Phyllobacterium zundukense: one gene and its partner. Each later gene encodes a partner of the first gene's protein in a complex. Links are inferred from orthologs where the notes say so. Each region holds a gene or a part of one and is shown on either strand. Other genes may lie near its edges.

Region 1 (9,019 bases):
TCGGCTGCAATCTGCGCTGCACGATCCGGATGGCGGGGAACGATGATGGTCAGCAAGTCGCGATGCCGCGCCTTCAGCATATGGTGGACCTGCGCAACGACCGCCTCTTCGCCCTGGTGGGTCGAAATGGCCGCCCAAATCTTGCGCGATCCGATCATACGCTGGAGCGAAGCAAGCTCTGCATTGTTTACCGGCGGCACGGCGGTGTCGACCTTCAGATTGCCCGAAACCGTCACCGGCCTTGCACCAAGGGCGCGGAACCGTTCGCCATCGACTTCGGATTGGGCGACAACATGCGCAAGGTTTTCAAACAAAGCTTCGGCGATTGACGCGCGCCTGTGCCACGATGCGAAAGAGCGATCCGACAAACGGCCGTTGACGAGAACTTGCGGGACCCGCCGCGTCCCGAGTTCGAGGATCGTCATCGGCCAGATTTCGGATTCGCAGATGACTGCGAGGTCGGGCTGCCAGTGGGTTAGAAAACGATCGACTGCAGGCTTCAGGTCGAGCGGGACATACTGATGAATGACCCGGTCCCCGAGGCGTTCCTGCACCATCTTCGCAGATGTGACGGTGCCCGTCGTCAGGACCACATGGATGCCTGTGTCGATAATTGCTTCCACAAGCGGCGTGACAGCCGATGTCTCGCCCACACTGGCCGCATGAACCCAAATGAGTGGCCCCGAAGGGCGGGCAACGCTCGCATTGCCGTAGCGCTCGCCATGACGACCGCGCTCTTCCTTGCCTTTGCTCGCGCGGAAAGCCACATAGGCGCCAACAATCGGGAAGGCTGCTGCACCGACCCATCGATAGGTGCTCAGGACAAATCTAGCCCAACGTTCGCTCATGCTCTACCATCCACCAACTCATGCACCCGAACGGTGTTCGCATTCAAACTATTGGTCAATTCGACACGTTTGGCTTCAAGCATTGCATCGTCGGCATCCTCCGGCACGAAAATAGGGTCGCCAATAATCAGCCCCGACCTGCCAAAGGGCAAGGGAATGGCGGTCTTGTCCCAGCTCTTCTCCAAGACTTTTCGTTTAGACGTCAGGTAGCAAATCGGGAGAATTGGGCGGCCAGACAGCTTGGCAAGAAGGATGACGCCAATTCCGGATTCACGCGGCGTCCCGTGCGGGATATCAGCAATCATGGCAGCGGTCTTACCTTCCTTGAGTGCTTTTTTCAAGGCGAGCAAGGCGCGCGCACCACCCTTTACCGTCCCCCTTACCCGGTCCCTTCCACCTGAACCGCGCACGATCTCGACGCCAAAGCGTTCAGCGACACGTGCATTGAGTTCAGCGTCCTTGCTTTTCGAGAACATGGCAACAAAGCGAACACCACGCGGCATCAGGAATGGCGCCATCAGGTGCTGGCCGTGCCAGGCAACAGCTATGAAAGGCTCGCCGCCACGCTTCATTTCCTCTAGATCGGAGGAACCGGGAAGCCTCGGGTTGGTAGCATTGACCAGCCGGAAAAACTGCGTGATCAGAAAAGCGATCATCGAGCGGACCATCGGCGAGTTTGCCAAGGGGCCACGTACCCTTCGCCAAAAACGTTTCAGCATCCCGCTCTTTCGCCGGGGAGACTTGGTTGCCGCTGGGATGTGTTCACTCATGTCGATAGGTCGTGACCGCACCAGCGATCAATCCGCCTTGCCTGTGACTGGATCCAGCAACTTATGCATGTGCACGATGAAATAGCGCATGTGCGCATTATCGACCGTCTGCTGTGCTTTGGATTTCCACGCACGCTGTGCAGTTTCGAAATTTGGATAGATGCCGACAATATCGAGCTTGTCGAGATCGCGAAATTCAACGCCGCCCAATTTCTTCAACTCGCCGCCAAAGACGAGATGAAGCAGTTGCTTTTGATCTGATGCGTTTTCGCTCATGGTTGCCCATCCAAATGATCGAATTGAAGTTACTGCCTGTTTATCCGAAGGCGGTTTCGGCGACAACGGCCAACATGTTATCCATTAGTAGACCGCTGGCCGCAACGAGTCCCTCATGCCGGTAATCGCCGGTACTGGTATTGCGTAAGCCATAGGCGAGTGGCTTGCCATCAGCTGTCAAGACATTGCCACCCGCCTCCGAAAGGATGAGGTCCGCCGCAGCCAAATCCCAGTCATGCGAGTTGGGGCGTACAAAAGTGCCAGCAATATCGCCACGCGCCACCATGGCGATCCGATAAGCTAGCGAAGCCACATAAGGAGCATGTTCGATGGAAGCAAGGAAACGCTCGGGCAGTCTTTTCAAAAATGCACCAGGGCCCGCTATCTTGAATGGCTGGTTCTCGGCCTGAACGTGTATAGCACTGCCATTTTGCTCCGCGCCGAAACCCGGCAATGCCGTGAATATTTCCTCGCGCGCAGGACAGTCGAGTACACCTGCGACCGGCCGCCCGTTTTCTACGACGGCAACGCTGACACACCAGACATCCTGCCCTTCGATAAAGGCGCGAGTTCCATCGATCGGATCGACCACAAAGAAGCGTTGTCTGGATGAGGCTACCCGTTCATCAAGCGTCTCTTCCGATATCCAGCCATAGTCTGGCCGTGCGGTCAGCAACATGTCCTTCAGATACTTGTCTGCGGCAAGGTCTGCTTCTGTAACGGGCGAATTGCCTGTCTTCATCCAGATTTGCGGCGCTTGCTTAAAATACGAGAGCGCTATTCGTCCCGCACCTTCTGCAGCCTCACGTATCAGTTCGAGATCTTCGCGATTTTGTCTATTTGCCGGCAAGAGTCATGCCTTCGATCAGGAGAGTCGGGCTGGCAACACCGAAATTGCGATCAATATCGTTGGCGGCAACGAGATTGAGAAACATCTCTTTAAGATTGGACGCGATGGTGACTTCGCTCACCGGGTAAGCAAGTTCGCCGTTCTCGATCCAGAATCCCGAAGCACCTCGACTGTACTCACCGGTGACCATATCCACGCCATGGCCGAAGAGTTCGGTAACGTAGAAGCCCGTCCCGACAGAACGGATGATTTCTTCGGGTGTCTTGTCTCCCGGCTCTATAGCGAAGTTCGTCGAAGATGGGACGACCGTCGAGCCAGAACGAACACCCCGGCCATTTGTGGTCAAGCCCAATTCCTTGGCTGTCGAGGTCGACAGAAACCAATGCCTGAGCACACCATTCTCAATCATGTTGAGCGGCACGCCCTCCATCCCTTCGCCATCGAAGGGACGTGAGGAAGGGCCGCGAACCCGCAACGGATCGTCGGTGACATTGATCGCGTCCGAGAGAATTTTCATCCCCATACGATCCTTGAGAAAACTGGTCTTGCGCGCAACCGATGCCCCATTGATCGCACTGGCGATGTGACTGGCAATGCCGCGGGCAACGCGCGGATCGAACACGACGTTAACGCGGCCGGTCTTTGCCTGACGTGCACCAAGGCGCTTGACAGCCCGCTCGCCGGCGGAGCGACCAATGGCTTCAGCATCGTCCAAAGCGTCGAAATAGATACGCGACGAAAAATCATAATCGCGTTCCATGGCAGTGCCGCTTCCGGCAATGGCACTGACCGAGCGCGAAAAGCGCGACCCCATGTACTGCCCGGCAAAGCCGCCAGACGTAACCAGCACAAGGCCTCCCATACCCGCCGACGCCGATCCGCCACCGGAATTGGTAACGCCTTCGACAGCAAGAGCGGCTTCTTCTGCGGTCAGGGCTGCCTCGGTCAATTGCGCTGCGTCAACTACCGTCGAATCATAAAGATCGAGGTCACGGATGTTGCGCACGAGATTTTCGGGGGTGGCAAGTCCTTCAAATGCGTCGTCCGGTGAAACCTTGGCCATGGCGACGGCGCGCTCCGCCAAAACGTTCGGATCAACGCCGGCATTGGCCGAAACGCTCGCAACCTTGCGTCCGACGAATACGCGCAATGAAAACTCGTCGCTTTCCGAGGACTCCGTCGATTCGACTTTTCCGAGCCGAACAGTCACGCCCGTCGAGCGCGAACGTACGACAACCGCATCGGCGGCATCGGCCCCGGCACGCTTCGCAGCTTTCACAAGTGCCGCCGCATTGTCTACGAATTCGCGGGAATTTACCGGCTCGGTCATTTTCGTCTCTAACGTTGATTGCATGATAGGATGCAAGGACTTATCTGACGCAAGTCAGATGCATTCCTTCCTATATGGTGCAAATTGGGGTCTATCAAGGCAAGCTAACGCAACAATCTCACAGCCGAGGTCACAAATATATGCTCTCGCAAAGCGGCAACCTCTATTTTCAGGCACTGGCACTTCTCGCGGGGGCAATAATTGCGGCGCCGCTGTTCAAACGTCTTGGGCTCGGCACGGTTCTCGGATATCTCGCTGCTGGCTTACTGATCGGACCTCTGGCCAATCTCATTACCGATGGTGAACAGGTCCTGCATTTCTCCGAACTCGGCGTCGTGTTCCTGCTTTTCGTCATCGGCCTCGAATTGAAGCCCTCGCGTCTCTGGACATTGCGTCATGCAATTTTCGGCCTTGGCGCCGCCCAGGTCATCGTCACCGGTGCTGTGCTCACCGGGCTGATCCTCGCCTTCGACTTGATGACGTGGCAGGCTGCGGTTGTGACCGGGTTTGGTCTGGCACTCTCTTCGACAGCATTTGCCATGCAGATATTGGAGGAGCGTGGCGAAACAGCCACGCAGCACGGTCAGACTTCGTTCGCCATCCTGCTATTTCAGGATCTGGCCATCGTTCCGTTGCTGGCGATGATCCCTGTCCTTGCGCCCGGCTCTGCGCAGCACGAGGCGGATCCGCTCGGCCAGTTTCTCATTGCAGTCATCTGCATTGGTGCAATCGTCGCAGTCGGACGCTATCTCCTCAACCCCCTGTTTCGCTTCATTGCCAATACGGGCGCACGCGAAGTCATGATTGCCGCGGCGCTGTTCGTGGTGCTTGGCGCGGCCGTTCTGATGCAGTTCGCCGGGTTATCGATGGCCATGGGCGCCTTCATTGCCGGCGTTCTTTTGGCGGAGTCTTCCTACCGGCATGAGCTCGAAGCCGATATCGAACCATTTCGCGGTGTGTTTCTCGGCCTGTTCTTCATGGCAGTCGGGCTCTCGCTGGATCTCGATGTCATTCTCACCGACTGGCTGGCAATCCTGCTTGCAGTACCGGTCTTCATGGCGATCAAGGCGCTCGTCGTCTATCTGCTGGCACGGCTCTTTCGCTCCAGTCACAACGATGCGATCCGGATTGCTTTCTTTCTACCGCAAGGCGGCGAGTTCGGCTTCGTATTGTTTTCCGCGGCCGCTGCATCTGGCTTGATGAGTGTGTCCGCAGCTTCAGAACTGGTGGCAGTCGTAACGCTTTCGATGGCCGTCATGCCGTTATCCGTCGCGCTTGGAAACAAGTTTCTAGCCAATCCAAACGCCGAAGACGAGATCGACGAGGACTTCGATGGAGCGGGTGCAGATGTGATGATGATCGGTTTTTCGCGTTACGGTCAGATCGCGGCGCAAATTCTGCTTGCTGGTGGAAGCGACGTGACTGTCATCGACGCATCCGCAGATCGGATACGCGCGGCAGGACGATTCTGGATTCCGCATTTATTTCGGTGATGGCACGCGCAAGGAAGTTCTGGAAGCTGCGGGAATACGGCAAGCCAAGATCGTTGCCGTCTGCACACATATAAGAGAAACGACGGATCAAATCGTTGAAATGATCCAGGCGAACTATCCGGATATCAAGCTGTTCGTCCGTTCGTATGACCGCGTTCACACGTTGAAGCTACGAGCGCGTGGGGTTCACTACGAGCTACGCGAGACGCTGGAGTCCGGCTTGGTGTTCGGCCGCCGCACTCTCGAAGAACTCGGTGTCAGCGAAGAGCTCGCCCATGAAATCATGGAGGATATTCGGCGGCGCGATGAGGACCGGCTGCATATCCAGGCGTCGGAAGGCCTGACAGCCGGCAATGATTTGTTGTTGACGCGACCGGTAACACCAGAACCGCTGATCAAGCCGACACGCGAAGCCAAGCGTATCGATACGGTTCCCGACGAGGAAATGGACGCAGCCATAGAGCCGGACCCCACTCCGGCTGAGTAGGCATAGGGTCAGACTCATTTCGACCAGATTAGTAGGTCCTGACCCTAGTCACTCCAGTTCGCGATGTTCCACGTAGGTGATGGCGGCATCGACCGCGCGTTTCAACTCCTCCTTGATGCCGGCTGAGTCGCGCAATACCTGCTCGACGCGGAGAAAGTCGAGAACGCCGAACCGTGCGACGTTTGGGCGGAGGAAAATTGCCGGGGGATCGGTACGCAGGCGTGTCGCGATGATCGACTGCATCATCAACTGACTGGCGCCGAACATCGCATCAATGGACGATGGAAACTTGCCGATATCGCCTTCCGGTCCTCCAACGACGTCGATAGCGATCACGAACGCCGCCTTATTTTTCAGGTGATCGAACGGGACAGGGTTATAGATGCCGCCATCGATGAGGATGCAATCGTCCCGACGCACGGGCCGAAACACTGCCGGTATGGCTGCTGACGCGGCGATGGCGCTATAAAGATCGCCTTCGGCGATCGGCACCTCTCTTTGGCCGTAAAAGTCGGTAGCCGTTACGCTCAGTGGAATAGTCAATTCTTCGAACGTGTCTGGAATGCGATCGGGAAGAAAACTCTTGAGCACCTTTTCAATATTGAACTGGCTGAAGCGGATACCGCCGCCCAGCATTTCACCAAAACTGGCAGGACGCATACGCCACAGCCGTGCCGCAATTTCAGCGCGCCGCGAAAGAGTGGCGATCGCATATTCGCGGATGTCACGGCCGGACATGCCTGCCGCCATGCCTGCGCCCATGATTGCACCGATGGAGGAACCGGATATTGCCGTCGGCCGTATGCCGAGTTCGTCCAGTGCCTCGATGACGTTGATATGAGCCAGCCCCCTCGCCCCACCGCCGCCGAATGCAATGGCGAAAGTCGGCGTGTCGGCGGGACTACCCGCGCCGCTCCGCTCATCCATCTCTTGCAGATCGCGAGCGATCATGACGCTCCATCCTTCTCAGGATTGTGGCGAACCGACGATGAGAATAGCCGGATCCGTTTCAAGCAATTTTTTGGCCGCTTCCTTTACCTGGTCAAGTGTAACGGCATTGATCAGCTCGGCGCGCTTGTCGATATAGTCCCGGCCGAGACGTTCGTCCTGCAAGCCGATAAGCGTACTGGCGACAGCCGATGACGAGTCGAGATTGTTCACGGCATAGGACCCGACGAGGTATTTCTTGGCCTCGACGAGTTCGTCTTCCGTCGGGCCGTCCTTGGCCATTTTGGCGATCTCGGTCTTCAATATCTGCAAGGTTTCGTTGGCGCGATCAGCCCGGGTGGCAGTGTTCACCATCAGCGCCGCCATATGATCGCGGGTAACGAGGTTCGAGCCCGCCGAATAAGCAAGACCGCGCTTTTCGCGCACCTCGTTGTAAATCCGGGAAGAGAATGTGCCGCCGCCAAGAATATGGTTCATGATATAGGCGGGAAAGAAATCGGGATCCTGACGACGAACACCGGGATAAACCATGGAAATCGATGTCTGCGGCAGAGGGTAGTCGACACGCGTGATCTGACCAAACGCAAGCTTGGCCTCGCTGATAGTCTCCAGTTCAGCTTTCTCCGGAAGGTCGCCAAAAACTTTGTCAAGCAGCGGACTTAACTCTTCTGGGCTGATCGAACCGACCACTGCGACGATCAGATTATCACGGGCGAAATTGCGTTTATGAAAGGTTGCCAGATCATCGTGGGTGATCGAGTTCAGGCTCGCTTCAGTGCCCTCCGAACGACGCCCATATGGATGATCGCCATAAAGCACTTCTGCGAATTTACGTCCGGCTATCGTGTTGGGATCGCGTTCAGATGACTTGATCCCTGCAATAATCTGCTGACGAATCCGGTCGATCGGGGCTTGATTGAAACGCGGCTTGTTGACCGCCAGTGTCAAAAGATCAACGGCTTGATCCCGCTTCTCTGCGAGCATACGAATGGATCCCGTAACGTCGTCATCGTCGGCGTTGAAGCCCATCTCGGCGCCGACGTCGTCAAGCTTCTCCTGAAACGTTTCCGAATCGAGATCACCAGCGCCTTCATCGAAGAGGCCGGTCATCAAATTGGCAAGCCCTTCCTTGCCGTTAGGATCCTGTGTCGATCCGCCCTTGAACGAAAAGCGCATGGAAATCAGCGGGACGAAATCGTCCTGCACCAGCCAGGCCTTTATGCCTTTCGGCGAGACAACTTCCTTTATTTCGACTGCATAGCTTGGGGCAACCGAAAAGAAGATCAAGAAAAACAGGGCGGCAAATCGCTTCATGATTGGCGCGGTCATTGGACGGCCCCTTCTGCAGGCGCTTCTGGTTGTTGTGCTTCTGCGGGCTCGTTGTCCGATTTCTGATCAGGTTTTCCGTCCTCCGGCATGAGATAGCTCGTGACAGAGCGGCTATCGACAAGATAGCGCTGCGCCACACTCTGGATATCCTGAACCTTTACCGCACGGATGCGATCTGACCATTCCTGGATGTCCTGAATGGTTTGTCCGGTCGAGAGTGTCGAGCCGTAGATGCGCGCCATGCCCGCCTGACTGTCACGAGCGAAAATCACGCTTTTCAGGAAACGATTGCGCGCCTTCTCGAGTTCATCTTCCGTTACGCCATCCTTGATGATTCTGGCGATCTGAGCGTCGATACCAGCCTCGACTTCGGTCAGGGTCGCTGTACCGCGCGGCGAACCATAGACACCGAAACTGCCGGCATCCAGTGACCCGCCTTGATAATATGCACCGGCACTTGCAGCCGTTCCGTCGGTGATGACCAGAGACTGGTAGATGCGGCTGCGGTTGGATCCACCCAAAATTTCACTCAAAAGATCCAAGGCTTCAGCTTCCCCTGGTTTGGCACTGGTATAAGAAGGAGCAAGCCACATCTTCTGGAAACTCGGCTGCGAGACCCGTGGGTCGGCCAATGAGACAGTACGCTTGGTATTCTGCTCCGGTTCCTGGGGGCGTTCGCGTTTTCCAG
Region 2 (9,093 bases), 3.7 Mb from region 1 along the record:
GTCCAAGCGCTATATCTGGTGGAATTTCGTGTCTTCGTCCCAGGAACGGATCGAGCAGGCAAAAGAAGAATGGCGCACGGGCCGTTTCGATATCGTGCCAGGCGACGAGGAAGAATTCATACCACTGCCTGAAAACCGACCCATGGAGCGGTAAACTCCGCTTCTTGATGGTCTGCTGGTTTTCCTTTAGGGAAACGGCAGGAATTGAGCTTGGAACTGGAACCTGCGCTTTGGCCAAGAATTTTGAAACACCACTGCTTGATCGCGTTAAAATTCCCTTGGATTTGCGTCAACTGCCGGAATCCGATCTGCCTCAGCTGACGCAGGAATTGCGAACCGAACTGATTGATGCGGTTTCGACCACGGGCGGCCATCTCGGCGCGGGTCTTGGGGTCGTCGAACTGACGGTCGCGCTCCATCATGTTTTCGATACGCCGCATGACCGGATCATCTGGGATGTCGGCCATCAGGCCTATCCGCACAAGATATTGACCGGACGGCGCCACCGTATCCGCAGCCTGCGGCAGGAAGGCGGTCTTTCCGGATTTACCAAGCGCAGCGAAAGCGAGTACGACCCCTTTGGCGCTGCCCATTCGTCCACGTCGATTTCCGCAGGTCTCGGAATGGCGGTTGCCAGCGATCTTTCCGGCACGAAGCGCAACGTGATCTCGGTGATAGGCGATGGAGCGATGTCCGCAGGCATGGCCTATGAGGCGATGAACAATGCCGGAGCTCTCGATGCGCGCCTCATCGTCATTCTCAACGACAACGATATGTCGATTGCACCTCCTACTGGCGCTATGAGCGCTTATCTGGCGCGCCTTGTCTCCGGGCGGGCTTACCGCTCGTTCCGCGAAACTGCCAAACAGCTTGCCAAGAGGCTGCCGAAATTCCTGCAGGAGAAGGCGCGTCTATCGGAAGAGTATGCCCGCGGCTTCTGGACCGGCGGTACGATGTTCGAAGAGCTCGGCTTCTACTATGTCGGACCGATCGACGGGCACAATCTCGACCATCTGTTGCCCGTACTGAAGAACGTCCGCGACACGATGGACGGCCCGGTTCTGATCCATGTCGTTACACAAAAGGGCAAGGGTTACGCTCCGGCCGAGGCGGCCGCGGACAAATACCACGGTGTTAACAAATTCGACGTCATCACCGGAGCGCAGGCGAAGCCCCCGGCCAACGCGCCAAGTTATACGAAGGTCTTTGCTACGAGCATGATCGAGGAAGCACGTCACGACGACAGGATCGTTGCCGTAACAGCAGCGATGCCGGGTGGAACCGGTCTCGACCTTTTTGGGGAGGTTTTTCCCGAACGTACCTTCGATGTTGGCATCGCCGAACAGCATGCTGTAACTTTCGCAGCTGGTCTGGCAAGCGAAGGGTTAAAGCCGTTTGCCGCGATCTATTCGACATTTCTGCAGCGTGGTTACGATCAGGTGGTGCACGATGTGTCGCTGCAGAACTTGCCGGTGCGTTTTCCCATAGATCGGGCAGGGCTGGTCGGTGCTGACGGCGCGACTCATGCCGGCTCATTCGATACGGGTTTCCTGGCTGCATTGCCGGGTTTCGTTGTCATGGCCGCATCTGATGAGGCCGAGTTGCGCCATATGGTGCGCACGGCGGCCGAGTATGATGAAGGGCCGATCTCGTTTCGCTATCCACGCGGTGACGGTGTAGGTATCGATTTGCCCGAGCGGGGACAGGCTCTACAGATCGGCAAAGGCCGGGTTGTCCGTGAGGGGTCAAAGATCGCATTGCTCTCGTTTGGCACCCGCCTGCAAGAATGTTTGGCTGCCGCAGATGAGTTGGACGCGGCGGGACTTTCTACAACCGTTGCCGACGCACGGTTTGCCAAGCCGTTGGACGAGGATTTGATCTCGTCGTCTGGCGCGAGAGCACGAAGTGTTCGTTACGGTAGAGGAGGGGGCCATCGGAGGCTTTGCCTCACACGTTCTGCATTTTTTGAGCCGCGACGGGTTGCTGGATAACGGCCTTCGTGTCCGCACGTTGACATTGCCTGACCTCTATCTCGACCACGCAAAACCGGAAGCAATGTATGCCCATTCAGGTCTCGACAGTGCGGGCATCGTGCGAACAGTGTTTGCTGCGCTGGGGCGCGACCACATGGCTGCACCCGTCCGTGCGTAAGACGGGCTGATGCGTCTAGATCAGCTTCTTGTGGCAAATGGGCTGTTTGCCAGCCGCTCGCGAGCACGTGATGCCATTTTACGCGGAACCGTGCGGGTTGATGGGGCTCTCGTCACCAAACCCGGTGCAATTATTGGCGAAACAGCCTTGATCAGCGTTGATGACCCGGCAAGCCCTTATGTGTCGCGCGCTGCACTGAAGCTTATCGCCGGTCTTGATCATTTTGCCATCGATGTGAAAGGTTGCATTGCTCTTGATATTGGTGCGTCCACAGGTGGTTTCACGCAGGTCCTGCTCAAGCGCGATGCAGATACCGTGATCGCTGTCGATGTTGGGCATGGCCAACTACATGAGAGTCTCAAGGCCGATGCACGTGTCATAAATCTTGAAATGCTCAATGCCCGGGAATTGGTCCGCGAGCATCTTGAGGGTCGCAAGATCAATCTCGTCGTGTCCGACGTCAGTTTTATATCGTTGAAACTCGCGCTGCCACCGGCCTTGGGGCTGGCAGAGCCTGGCAGCCACTGCGTTCTTCTCGTCAAGCCGCAATTCGAGGCCGGGCGCGAAGCGATCGGCAAAGGCGGCATTTTGCGCGATCCGAAGGATGGTGAACGCGTCGCAAATGATCTAAGGAACTGGTTGGATGGATTGCCGGGCTGGAAAGCCCTTGGGTACTGCCCTTCACCCATAGAGGGCGGCGATGGCAATCGCGAGTTTCTGCTGACCGGCCTGAAAGCCACGATTGAGAAGTAAAATCTTATGAGTACGCGCGTAACGATCGAACGGATGGGCGCCGGGGGCGACGGCATTGCCGCCACTTCGGCGGGAAGCGCCTATGTGCCGTTTTCGTTGCCCGGCGAGGTTGCCAATGTTGCGCTGGAGCATGGCCGTGCCACGCTTGTGGCGCTGCTGGAACCATCGCCCGAGCGTATTGCGCCCGCCTGCCGCCACTTTGAGGAGTGCGGAGGCTGCACCTTGCAGCATTGGCAGGACAGCGCCTATCGCGATTGGAAAAGATCGCTCGTCCACGACGCGCTCGCGGGCAGGGGGTTCGCGTTCACGCTCGATCCGCTTGTGCCGTGTGCGCCGCGGACCCGGCGCCGTGCCGTCTTTGCGGTTCGCACGAGTGAGCGGGGTGCCGTACTCGGTTTCAACAAACATCTCAGTCACGAACTGATAGATATCGTGGAATGTCCAGTAACTGTACCGGAGATCGTTTCGCGTCTTGACGACTTGCGCGAACTCGTAGCTGTTCTTGGTGGCGGTATGAAACCCTTCAAACTGACAGTCACGGCGACGGCTTCAGGGCTGGATATCATGGCGTCAGGATGTGGCGCACCCGACGCCGCAAAACGTCAGGCGCTGACAGCGCTGGTTATCAAAAAGGATTTTGCCCGACTGAGCTTTGAAGGCGAAATCATCGTCGAGCCACGAAAACCCATTGTTCAGTTTGGTAAAGTTCCAGTTTTTCTACCCGCTGGTGGCTTTCTCCAGGCGACCCTGGAAGCCGAGGTAGCCATGTCTGCATTGTTGACGGGTCATCTGGCAAAGACAAAGAAGACAATCGACCTCTTTAGCGGTTCTGGCACCTTCACATTCAGGATGGCAGAGAAATCAGCAGTCCATGCTGTCGAGGGTGAGCAATCCGCCGTTGATGCGATGGATCGCAGCATCCGGCATGTTCAGGGTCTCAAGCCGGTCACGGTGGAGCGCCGTGATTTGTTCCGGCGACCGTTTCTGACGCGGGAACTGAAGCCATACGCAGGTCTCGTCTTTGACCCGCCGCGCGCGGGCGCGGAAGCACAGGCAATCGAGATCGCGAAATCCAGCGTGTCGAAAGTTGCGGCGATCTCGTGCAATCCGGTCACCCTCGGCCGCGACCTGAGCATCCTTGTCAAGGGTGGCTATAAAATCGACCGCGTCGTGCCAATTGATCAGTTTCTCTGGTCTTCGCACGTCGAAGTGGTGGCTTTGCTCAGCAAGAAATAGGGACCTATAGTTAGACCGCCGTCCCGCCTACCGTCATCTGATCCATACGCAGATGTGGTTGGCCGACACCCACTGGCACCCATTGACCGCCCTTACCACAATTGCCAATGCCCGTATCAAGCTGCAGGTCATTGCCGATCATTGAAATGCGTTGCATCGCGTCGGGTCCATTGCCGATCAACATGGCGCCCTTGACGGGCGCGCCGATCTTGCCGTTCTCGATCATGTAGGCTTCGGTACAACCGAACACGAATTTGCCGGAGGTGATGTCTACTTGGCCACCACCGAAGGAAACGGCATAGATCCCTTTCTTCACCGAGGCGATGATTTCTTCCGGCGTCTTGTCGCCGCCGAGCATATAGGTGTTCGTCATGCGCGGCATCGGCGCATGCGCATAGGATTCGCGCCGCCCATTGCCGGTCGGCTCCATTCCCATCAGGCGTGCGTTTTGCCGATCCTGCATGTAGCCGACCAGAATGCCGTCATCGATCAACACGGTCTTGTTGGTTGGCATGCCCTCGTCGTCGACTGTCAGTGAGCCCCGACGTTCGGAGATGGTGCCGTCATCGACAACGGTAACCCCTTTCGAGGCTACCTTCTGGCCGAGCAAACCGGCAAAGGCCGACGTTTTCTTCCGGTTGAAATCACCCTCAAGACCGTGGCCGACAGCTTCGTGAAGCATCACGCCGGGCCAGCCGCTGGAAAGCACGATGTCGAATGTGCCAGCGGGCGCAGGGATTGCCTCCAGATTTACCAGAGCCTGGCGCAGTGCTTCATCGGCAGCGTATTGCCATTTATCCGCGACGATGAACTCGCCGAAGCCCTTGCGCCCGCCTGCACCATATGTGCCGCTTTCCTGCCGGTCGCCATCGCCGACGACAACCGACACGTTAAGCCGAACCATGGGGCGAACGTCGCGCACAAAATGTCCATCGGCACGCAGAATTTCTACCTGCTGCCATGAAGCCGCAAGCGAGACCGAAACCTGCCGCACCTTCGGATCCTTTGCCCGGAGATAGGCATCAATCTCCTGAAGGAGTTTCACCTTCGCCTCGAAACCGGGAGAGCCAAGCGGATTTTCGTCGCCGTAGAGGCTCCGGTTTGTCCCGGGCGGCGCTGCGGTATAAGTTCCGGCGTAGCCAGTCCTTACCGCCGAAGCTGCATCCGAAGCACGCTTCAATGCGCCTAGCGACAACTCGCCCGCGTGCGCATAGCCGACCGAATCACCGGCCACGGCGCGCAGGCCAAAACCCTGATCCTGGTTGAATGAACCGTTTTTCAGCCGGCCATTGTCAAAGGCGAGGCCCTCTGATTCTCTGTATTCGATGAAGAGTTCGCCATCATCCGCCCCGTCGAGACTCTGCTTTACGATTTCGAGGATTTTGTCGCGCGGCACATCAAAACTGTCGATGAGACTTTTCATGAGAATGGGTCCGGTTCAAATGGTGTGAACGGGATGTAGGCCTTCACAGCCCTTTCGACAACCGCAAACTCCCTCGAAACTTATGGAAGTGCGTCAAAACCCTCGCCAAACCCATTAAGTTCGACCGGAATGCCGATACCTTCTTCCGGTGTCTGGAAGACAATGAATGTCGCCGCCTTGCCGGTCTTCAGCGTCTGCACAAGCTGATCCTCCAGAATGACCTCCGCATAGCAACCATCCTCGAAGCAGCGAACGAAGTAAGCGCGGCCGATATCTTTGCCATCCACATTGAGGCCAAGGCCGTTAGGCAGAAGCACACCAAGAGGGGCCAGGACGCGCAAAATCTTCGCTTTGTTGTCCGCAGTTTTCAGAACGACGACGGAGAGGCCCATTTCAGGGCGATCCGCCGCAACGACGTTCTGGATCAGAGCGCATTGCTCTGATTTGGCACCCGCCGGTGTATCGCAAAGGATCGACCACGCGCCATGGGTGGACTTGACTGTGCCGCTCTGCTGCGCTGCCATTGCGGCGCCCGCAACGACAGTCATTGACAGGGCAAGCAGACCGGCAGCGATGCTACGTAGCGCGAAAGAGAACATGTAGGCTCCAAAACAGAATCATCCAGACGTTAAACCGCTCCGCCCCGGATGAAAAGAATGCCGCTCAAACGCTCCCCAGCATAGCGCGGCCTATAAGATGTCGTGTAGCCGAAAAATGGCCGGATTGTGAGCCCAATGGCCCTGTGGGCCGCAAAACAGCTGCAAGAACGAAAAAACTGCTGCTTCGAGCGGTCTGGGGCTTGCGCATGGAAAGCCGCGCGCAAAAATGCCGCATGAGATCACGTTCGCCTTCCTTGCGATGTAAGCTAATGTGTGGTTTGAACGCGCCATACATCGGGCCATCACGCTGCCCAGTCTTATTCTATGGAATCAATGCTTCATTCGGGAGATTTCTAGGTGAAGAAGAATATTGTCACGCTGATGGGTATCCTGAGTGGCCTGCTCGGTGCCGGCACTGCTTATGCAGCCCAGCCGGAGCCTTGGCAAATGACTTTCCAACCGGCAGCTTCTGCCATTATGGAGCAGATCGAGTGGTTTGAACGCTATACGTTGTGGTTCATCGTTCCCATTACGCTTTTCGTGATGGTTCTGCTGGCCTGGGTGATGTATCGCTACCGCGCCAGCGCCAATCCGGTCCCGTCAAAGACCAGCCACAATACGGCGGTTGAGATCGTCTGGACCGTGGGTCCAGTCGTCATTCTTCTCTTTCTGGCGATTCCCTCCTTCCAGTTGTTGACGGCGCAGTATTCGCCTGAAGAGCCGAAGCTGACGATCAAGGCCACCGGCTTTCAATGGTATTGGGGGTACGAATATCAGGCCGGCGAAGCGCCGGTTTCTTTCGACTCCGTTATGTTGAAAGAAACTGACCGCGCTGCTGCCGGGAAAGAAGACAAGAAGGCCTATCCGCGCCTGCTGGCTGTCGACAATGAAATGGTCGTCCCTGTCAATACGACCGTGCGTTTGCTGGTCACTGGTGCCGACGTCATCCACTCATTCTCCATGCCTGCCTTTGGTGTGAAGATGGATGCCGTTGCTGGCCGCAGCAACGAGACCTGGTTCAAGGCTAACAAGGAAGGCATGTATTACGGTCAGTGCTCGCAGATTTGCGGCAAGGATCACGCTTTCATGCCGATCGCGATCCACGTCGTTTCACAGGATCAGTACAATGCGTGGTTTGCTGCCGCCGGGAAAGATCTTCCGGGTGCCTACAAGACGCTGACCGCAGCAATTGACGCAGACAAGAATGTAAGCGTGGCTGGCAACTAAGCGGCTATACGCGATTTATTGAGGAACGGGAGCACTTTGATGGCAGGTTCTGCAGCTCACGAAGCACACGACGCTCACAAGCCTACAGGCTGGACGCGTTGGGTTTATTCGACCAATCACAAGGACATCGGCACGCTGTATCTGATCTTCGCGATCATAGCCGGCCTTATCGGTGGTTCGCTTTCGATCGCCATGCGCGCCGAGTTGCAACAGCCGGGCATCCAGATTTTCCACGGTCTTGCTTCCATGGTCTATGGCTTTGAAGGCGATGCGGCTATCGATGCCGGCAAGCAGATGTACAACGTGTTTTCGACCGCACATGGTCTGATCATGATCTTCTTCATGGTGATGCCTGCGCTCATCGGCGGTTTCGCCAACTGGATGGTTCCGATCATGATCGGTGCGCCGGACATGGCTTTCCCGCGCATGAACAATATTTCGTTCTGGCTGCTCCCGCCCGCGCTCCTGTTGTTGATACTGTCGATGTTCGTTCCAGGTCCTGCCGGTGGCTTTGGTACGGGCGGTGGCTGGACGATCTATCCGCCATACTCGACATCAGGCCAGCCTGGCCCAGCGATGGATTTCGCCATTCTCGCGCTACACATTGCCGGTGCATCGTCGATCCTTGGTGCCATCAACTTCATCACCACGATCTTCAATATGCGCGCTCCCGGCATGACATTGCACAAGATGCCGCTGTTTGCCTGGTCGGTTTTGATCACGGCGTTTCTGCTGCTGCTGGCGCTCCCGGTTTTGGCTGGTGGTATCACGATGCTTTTGACCGACCGTAATTTCGGCACGGCATTCTTCGCGCCTGAAGGCGGTGGTGATCCGATCCTGTTCCAGCATCTGTTCTGGTTCTTCGGTCATCCTGAAGTTTACATCATGATTCTGCCGGCCTTCGGCATCATCAGCCACATCGTTTCGACATTCTCGCGTAAACCGATCTTTGGTTATCTCGGAATGGCCTACGCCATGGTTGCCATCGGCGTCGTCGGGTTTATCGTCTGGGCCCACCACATGTATACCGTGGGCCTGTCGCTAGATACGCAGCGCTATTTCGTGTTCGCCACAATGGTCATCGCGGTTCCAACTGGCGTCAAGATATTCTCCTGGATTGCCACAATGTGGGGTGGGTCCATCGAGTTCAAGCCGCCAATGGTCTGGGCGATCGGCTTTATCTTCCTGTTCACCGTTGGTGGTGTGACGGGCGTTCAGTTGGCCAATGCCGGTCTCGACCGTTCGCTGCATGACACCTACTACGTGATCGCGCATTTCCACTACGTGCTGTCGTTGGGTGCAGTGTTCGGCATCTTCGCCGGCTGGTACTACTGGTTCCCGAAGATGACTGGCTACATGTACAACCATAAAATTGCCCACACGCATTTCTGGGTGATGTTCATTGGCGTCAATCTGGTTTTCTTCCCGCAGCATTTCCTTGGTCTCGCAGGCATGCCGCGCCGCTACATCGATTACCCGGATGCTTTCGCAGGCTGGAACGAAGTATCGTCGATCGGTTCGTACATCTCCGGCGTTGGCGTCCTGATCTTCCTCTTCGGCGTATTCGAGGCGTTCGCCAAAAAGCGTGAGGCTGGAGCCAATCCCTGGGGGGCGGGCGCTACGACACTCGAATGGCAGCTTTCATCGCCGCCGCCGTTCCACCAGTGGGAACAGCTCCCACGCATCAAGTAAAACACGTCAATG

Evidence for each region.
Region 2: the proteins of N8E88_RS13215 (region 1) and tldD are in contact, whole or in part, in a solved structure (PDB 5NJ9), measured with the Escherichia coli proteins. The link is inferred for Phyllobacterium zundukense from one-to-one orthologs.

The regions. Positions count from the first base shown.
Region 1 is NZ_CP104973.1:164,355-173,373, forward strand. What follows is about bases 1,903-4,709. They hold N8E88_RS13215 (TldD/PmbA family protein), read right to left. Parts: upstream 4,075-4,709; coding sequence 2,731-4,074; downstream 1,903-2,730. Other genes in these bases: N8E88_RS13210 (3'(2'),5'-bisphosphate nucleotidase CysQ), read right to left, coding at 1,935-2,744. In the rest of the region: waaA (lipid IV(A) 3-deoxy-D-manno-octulosonic acid transferase), read right to left, coding at 1-848; N8E88_RS13200 (lysophospholipid acyltransferase family protein), read right to left, coding at 845-1,618; N8E88_RS13205 (DUF4170 domain-containing protein), read right to left, coding at 1,646-1,894; N8E88_RS13225 (patatin-like phospholipase family protein), read right to left, coding at 6,103-7,005; N8E88_RS13230 (M16 family metallopeptidase), read right to left, coding at 7,021-8,331; N8E88_RS13235 (M16 family metallopeptidase), read right to left, coding at 8,328-9,019.
Region 2 is NZ_CP104973.1:3,843,682-3,852,774, reverse strand. What follows is about bases 3,358-6,238. They hold tldD (metalloprotease TldD), read right to left. Parts: upstream 5,564-6,238; coding sequence 4,151-5,563; downstream 3,358-4,150. Other genes in these bases: N8E88_RS31270 (invasion associated locus B family protein), read right to left, coding at 5,644-6,111; N8E88_RS31280 (class I SAM-dependent RNA methyltransferase), read left to right, coding at 3,358-4,140. Outside these bases: N8E88_RS31295 (pirin family protein), read left to right, coding at 1-154; dxs (1-deoxy-D-xylulose-5-phosphate synthase), read left to right, coding at 231-1,991; N8E88_RS31945 (transketolase C-terminal domain-containing protein), read left to right, coding at 1,906-2,151; N8E88_RS31285 (TlyA family RNA methyltransferase), read left to right, coding at 2,161-2,904; more of N8E88_RS31280, read left to right, coding at 2,911-3,357; coxB (cytochrome c oxidase subunit II), read left to right, coding at 6,544-7,389; ctaD (cytochrome c oxidase subunit I), read left to right, coding at 7,429-9,081. UniProt on the Escherichia coli protein: Metalloprotease involved in CcdA degradation. Suppresses the inhibitory activity of the carbon storage regulator (CsrA).